DNA from 2 places in the Paenibacillus sp. FSL H8-0457 genome. Region 2 is predicted to be linked to the other one. Evidence: riboswitches for the same ligand, from Rfam matches in the RefSeq annotation. Region 2 holds a riboswitch; the other holds the start of a gene.
What was found. A riboswitch is a leader RNA that binds a small molecule or an ion and turns the genes downstream of it on or off. The one in region 2 is predicted to bind S-adenosylmethionine.
Positions count from the first base shown of each region.

Region 1: linked by a shared signal. The riboswitch ahead of metA (homoserine O-succinyltransferase) and the one ahead of MHI43_RS27595 (methionine ABC transporter ATP-binding protein) in region 2 are both predicted to bind S-adenosylmethionine.

Region 1 covers NZ_CP150293.1:5,776,535-5,779,950, forward strand. Annotated here, with positions in the region: gene MHI43_RS25770 (PLP-dependent transferase) at 1-676, opposite strand, end outside; gene metA (homoserine O-succinyltransferase) at 701-1,618, opposite strand; SAM riboswitch class I at 1,750-1,878, opposite strand; gene corA (magnesium/cobalt transporter CorA) at 2,321-3,256, shown strand; gene MHI43_RS25785 (HRDC domain-containing protein) at 3,410-3,416, opposite strand, start outside.
Region 2 covers NZ_CP150293.1:6,136,388-6,139,803, forward strand. Annotated here, with positions in the region: gene MHI43_RS27585 (MetQ/NlpA family ABC transporter substrate-binding protein) at 1-212, opposite strand, end outside; gene MHI43_RS27590 (methionine ABC transporter permease) at 279-947, opposite strand; gene MHI43_RS27595 (methionine ABC transporter ATP-binding protein) at 947-1,963, opposite strand; SAM riboswitch class I at 2,071-2,217, opposite strand; gene MHI43_RS27600 (Cthe_2314 family HEPN domain-containing protein) at 2,339-3,058, opposite strand.

The DNA.
Region 1 (3,416 bases), 360 kb from region 2:
AGGCCATCTCCTCGGATAATTCCTTGCCCTTCGTCACGATGATGCCTGCCAGCACATCGTTATGCCCTCCCAGATACTTGGTGGCGCTATGTATGACGATATCCGCCCCAAGCTCGATGGGTCTCTGGAAATACGGGGTTAGCAGCGTATTATCCACGATGCTGATCAATTGATGGCGTCTTGCCCACGTACAGACGGCTTCGATATCCGTAATCATCATGAGCGGATTCGTCGGCGTTTCGATAAATACGGCCTTCGTGTTCGGTCGTCTGGATCCTTCCAGCGCATCCAAGTCGTTTGTATCCACGTAGGTTGCCGTTACCCCGAACTTGGACATGATCCGCTCCAGCAGCCGATACGTCCCTCCGTACAGATCAAGCGACACAATCAGGTGATCGCCTTGACCGAACAGCGCAAAAATCGTCTGAAGGGCCGCCATGCCCGAGCTGCAGGCAAAGCCGGCGTCACCGGATTCCAGCTCGGCGCAAGCATCCTCGAGTACCGAACGTGTCGGATTCTTGGTGCGGGCATAATCAAACCCCGTGCTCTGGCCTAATTTAGGATGGCGGTATGCCGTAGCCTGATAAATCGGAAAATTCACTGCTCCCGTTACCGGTTCCTGCACCGATCCGATCTGTGCCAGCCGGCTCTCTATATTCAAAGGTTTCTTCTCCATCACAAACTCTCCTCCCGTACGCTGTTAAATTTGCGGACCGATATCATATGGCGTTTCCTGATATACATAGTAATTGAGCCAATTAGTGAATAATAAGTTTGCATGCGCGCGCCATATGGACGGAGGCGTTCTTGTTGGATCGTCGTTCGGGTAATAGTTGCGCGGCAGCGCGATGTCCATGCCTTTGGCAACGTCCCGGTCATACTCCCATTTCAGGGAGTCCGCATCATACTCGGAATGCCCTGTGGCAAAAATCTGCTTGCCGTCCCGGCTGGATACCAAATAAATCCCTGCTTCCTCGGACTCGGACAGGATGACCAAATCATCCACGCCTGTTATGTCTTCGCGCCGAACTTCCGTATGACGGGAATGCGGAACAAAGAACATTTCGTCAAATCCGCGGAGCAGCTTGGTACACGCTTCATTGATCGTATGCGGAAATACGCCAAAGCACTTTTCCTCGAGGCTGTATTTCGGCACGCCGTAATGATAATAAAGCCCGGCTTGCGACGCCCAGCAGATATGGAGCGTGGAGGTTACATGGGTCTTGGTCCATTCAAAAATTTCAGTAAGCTCATCCCAGTAATTCACTTCTTCGAACTCCAGCTGCTCGACCGGAGCTCCTGTAATGATCATGCCGTCAAAACGACGGTTCTTCACTTCTTCAAAGGTTTTGTAAAATGATTTCAAATGCTCGGCCGACGTATTCTTCGATACGTGGGAACTCGGGTGAAGAAGGACGACATCCACCTGGAGCGGGGAGTTGCCGATCAATCGCAGCAGTTGGGTCTCCGTCGTTTCCTTGGTTGGCATCAAATTGAGGATCGCAATCCGCAGCGGGCGGATATCCTGATGAAACGCGTGACTCTCATCCATGACAAAAATGTTTTCTCCAGCCAGAACTTCCTTTGCCGGCAGGGCATCCGGAATTTTAATTGGCATCTCGGCTCACTCCTTCGAAATATGAAATGATACATCCATAAAGCTGTGAGAAAGAGCGTTAGACTGTATAAACGCAAGAAGACCTTTCTCGAAGTAGAGAAAGGTCATCATATACGTATCACAATGCGCCTCTCTCATCTGTCAGGCTATACAACGGCTTATACAATCGTCGTATCTCCTGCAAGAATTAGCACCGTGCGATGTTGCCGCCGGTTGCCGGGTTTCATAGGGCTAGTCCCTCCACCTGCTCTTGATAAGATTTCGCTTTATTCAGTTGTTTGGAATTGTTTCGTAATTGATACCTACTTTAAATCATCCTCAATTTTTCGTCAAGAACCTTTTCATGAGTTTGTCACACTTCACCAAAGGTTTCCATACCCTATATCATGGCCCTTGGACTGCTCCGGATTTCACTTGAAAGGTCCTACACCCGGCGTTATACTAGACAAGTGCTGTTTAAAACCGAGTATGAAAGAGGTGACATGGAAGATGGACGGTGACCCGAGCCAGAAACTGGATGCACAAGACGCACAACCGCATAGGATCAAGATCAGCTTACCGGCAGAGGGCAGCGTTATTTTTCATGCGCTTTTTATCGTATTCTAACCTTCCTCGATTTATGCCCGTACACCGGTGGGCTGATATCCTGTGCCTTAACTGCTTGACTTAAGCAGCTTGGATTAGACAAAGGAGTGATATCAGATGAAAATCCGGTTGGTCGATTCGGGCGTATTTACCCCTGTTGATGACATCGAAATGACGCTGACAGCTCCGGCCAGCGGCTTCTACTGGCTGGATGCGGACGTGGATGATTTAGCCGAACTGCAGCCCCTCTTCTCCCTGCATGATCTTGCCGTTGAGGATTGCCTCAGCGAAGAGGAGCAGCGTCCCAAAATTGAAATATACGAGAACCACTATTTTATCGTCGTGAACAGCATCCGGTTTGACGACGAAGAGATTTTCCTTCGGGCATTGAATGTTTTCCTGGGCAGGCATTTTATTATTACGGTGACCAAGCAAAAGATCCATGAGCTTCGCACCGTCAAACCGCTCCTCTGGGAGGATGAAGTCAGCACGCCTGACCGCTTCCTCTATCTCTTGATCGACCTCGTCACGGACAACTACTTCTCCGTAGGGGACCGAATTGAAGCGCGGATTGAAAAGCTGGAGGAAGACATTCTGATGCATACCAAAAAATCCCATCTCAGCGAAATCATCGGTCTGCGAAGCGAGATTCTTTGGTTGAAAAAGGTGCTTGGACCTCAGAAGGAAGTTATCAATACGCTCAACAAAAAAGATCTTCGGCTGATCGATGACCAGCTGCAGAAATACTTCAGCGATATCTATGAAAATGCCGTTAAAATCTCCGAAACGTTCGAGACCTATCGGGATCTCATGGGGAACCTTCGGGAAGCCTACCAATCCAGTATCGCCAATCGGGCCAATGAAATCATGCGCGTGTTTACCGCTATTACAACGATCTTTATTCCATTGACGCTGATTACGGGCATCTACGGCATGAACTTTGAGTATATGCCGGAACTTCATTGGAGATATTCCTATTATGTGGTTATCGGCATCATGGTTTTTGCTGGCGCGCTCATGTTTTATCTGTTCCGTAAAAAGGATTGGATATAAGACACCCTGGTCAAAAGGGGCGAGTATTGGCCGGATCACAACGGTTCATACGAACCGCCGCAACTCAAACTCAATCTACAAGCACGGCGAATTAGCATCAGGACGGATCTCCCTGCAACCGGGAGAATCCGTCCTGACTTTGTTTAAGGCAGATTAACCG
Region 2 (3,416 bases):
TTTACGCCCTCTTTTTCAAGCGCAGGCTTGATATGCTCGAGAATCTTGGCATGCGGTGATGGCGAAGCCCCTACTTTCAAGGTCACGGTCTCTTGACCGCCGCCTCCCGTTGTTCCCCCTGGCTCGGATGCGTTATCCGCAGGCTTGCTGCCGCATGCAGCCAGCAACGTAACCAAGGTCAAGCTGATCAATGCCAATGTCCATTTTTTCATTCTAAAACTCTCCCTCCGAAAAATATATTATTTATATATTGTCTTTCTTGAAGCCTCATCAATCCGTTATTTTCTTGTAAAATACCGCACCAGACGATCTCCTGCCATCTGCAGCAGCTGGACAAGGACAATCATCAGCACGACAGCCAGAATCATGATCTCGGTCTCATAACGGTAATAGCCATACTTAATGGCCAAATCCCCTAAACCGCCGCCCCCGACTTGACCGGACATCGCGGTGTAAGATACCAGGGTTACAATCGTGATGGTCATCCCGGCCAGCAGACCCGGACGCGCCTCCGGAAGGAGCACCCTCCATACGATTTGGCTTGTCGAAGAGCCCATGGCATGAGCCGCCTCAATCACGCCTTTATCCACTTCATTCAAAGCCGTTTCTACGAGCCTTGCGAAGAATGGAGCAGCGCCGATCACGAGCGGCGGAATGGTGCCCAGTACCCCGTACGAAACTCCTACGATCGACTTCGTAATCGGGATCATCGCCACGATCAGGATGATGAACGGAACCGAGCGCAGAATGTTTACAATGAACGACAGAATCGTGTAGCCGAAGCGTACCAACCCGGACGTGGACCTTGCGGCCATGTAGAGCAATACGCCGACAGGCAGTCCGATGATGAAGCTGAACAAGGCCGAAGCTCCCAGCATCCGCAGGGTATCCAATGTTGCCGTCCATATCTCTTTCCAGTCGATCTGGGTAAAATCAAGTCCGAACATCAATGAATCACCTCCACGTCTAGTCCTTGTTCAAGCAGCTTCCGGATCGTATCTTCAATCGCGCGCTCTTCCCCTTCGAAACGGACGATGAGCTGGCCGTACGGCGTATCTTTGATCGTAGAGATCGTACCCTGCAGAATCGCAAAATTCACGCCTGTCTCATGAACGGTATGGGACAGGATCGATTCGTACGTTTTCGACCCTAGGAACGTGATTTGAACCGCTCTTGAAGGGCCGTTTACCTGACCCTGCATAGCCAGCCGCAGCGCTTCGCCGTTGTCCATCTCCTGGCGGATGAATTCCTGCGTCACTTCATGCTTCGGCTTCAGGAACACTTCCGCTACCGGTCCTTGCTCTACGATGCCGCCCTGATGAATAACGGCGACCCGGTCGCAAATGCTCTGGATTACATGCATCTCATGGGTAATCAGTACGATCGTCAGATGAAACTTTTTGTTAATGTCCAGCAGCAGGCGCAGAATCGAATCCGTCGTCTGCGGGTCAAGGGCCGAAGTGGCCTCGTCGCACAGCAGCACTTCGGGATCGCTCGCGAGCGCCCTGGCGATGCCTACCCGCTGCTTCTGGCCCCCTGACAGCTGGGACGGGTATTTGTCGCGATGCGCCTCCAAGCCGACCAAAGCCAGCAGCTCGGATACTTTGCGCTCCAGTTCGGCCTTCGGCGTCTTGATCAGACGCAGCGGAAACGCAATGTTATCGTACACCGTCGCGGAAGACAGCAGGTTAAAGTGCTGAAAGATCATGCCGATTCTACGTCGCTCCGCCTGAAGCTGCTTCTTGCCGAGCGACGTCAAATTTTTGCCGTTCACCCACACCTCGCCCGAGGTGGGACGCTCCAGTAAATTGATGCAGCGGATCAATGTACTTTTCCCTGCACCGGAGTGTCCGATCACTCCGAAAATTTCTCCTTTTTCAATCGACAAATCCAATTCGGACAACGCAGTTGTTAATGACCCGGCTTTTCCGTACTGCTTCGTCAATTGCTTGAGCTCAATCAATCCGATAATCCTCCTTTTTCCTTAGCTTCATATCTATTTACCCAAAAGAAAAGAGCCTCTTTTTGTAGAATCAAAAAGGGCCCTCTTTACGTAAAAGTCAACGCCTTTTCTCATCTGTCAAAGCTGAAGGTATTCCATAGCTTTGAAGGAATTAGCACCATGTCACTCCAAGCGTCATCGCATTAAGCAATGGTACGCAAGAAGTCGGTTGCCGGGCTTCATCGGGCCTGTCCCTCCGCCTCTCTCGATAAGAAAACATCGATATGAAATTTTTCCGATTAAATTGATCTGATTTGATAACATTTAATGAATGCAATAGTTAGTATAGATTCTTTTCAGGCTTTTGTCAAAAGGAATTTCATGGCGATTTTGTGCCTAAGCCCGCACTCCATTTTCAGTCCACAGCTTGTTCGTATATTTATACGAGGCGGCCAGGCTGCGGCATACCATATCGATGCCCTGTTGGAGATCGTCCAGGTGCTTGTCGATATCCTCAAGCTCGATTTTGTCGGACAGCCCTTGATGGCGCTGCCACAAATCATCCTGCATCTCGGAGTTCATGTAGTGAATTTCAGCGTTGCGCCTTTTCCTGAGCGCGTTCAGCGGTGCTTTGTAGCGATCCTTGATCGCTTCCAGCTCTTCAGCCAGCTCACCGTGGGCCTTCAAAAATCTGAACTGCCGCAGGACCGTAAAATAAGAAAAATGCGCCTTAACCTTGGAGGTATGCAAATCAAACAAATCGTTCAGCACCGTGCCCAGCTTGTCAAGGATCGAGAATACGCGAATGAAGCCGTTTTTGTAAAAATACACATAGCGTTGATATTCCCCTTGCTCCTGAATCGACATATCATCGATGTAACCCGATTTAACCGATTGACTGAAATGCTTGGCCGCATTCCAGCTCTGCTCCAGCTCATCCAGGGAGACGATCAGTCCCCGGGTCCAAATCTCCAGCTTGCGAAAATCATGCGTCGGATCTTGATTTTTATCCATTTCCTTCTGCAGCAGCCGGGTTGTCTTCACCATCGATTCGATGGCTTCCTCAAGCAGGCGGTTGTTCTGCCGGGGCTGTTCCCCAAGTAACATTCGAAGCATGGCGGTACCCCCTCGCGTCATCAGATTAACCTTGGTTCTTGATCTCGATTTTGCCAATACCAATATAGTCATTTCAGCGCTCAGCGGCCGTCTTCACCGCGATATCCTCGCGCGGGGGCAACTCATCCGGATCGCCATCAGGCCCTTCGGCATCCCATGACTGTCAGATGACCCAGCATCCGCTGCCCGCCAATCTGGGTTCGTCCTGTTAGGATGCCCCCGAAACGGGAAGACAACTCCATAGCATGGAGCGACTTGCGATTTCTCCGGTGTTATTAAATATAAACAAATTCGTTGCCTTATCAAACCTTTTCGATACGGCTGCTGGAAGCTCCATTCATTTCTATACAACAAAGCC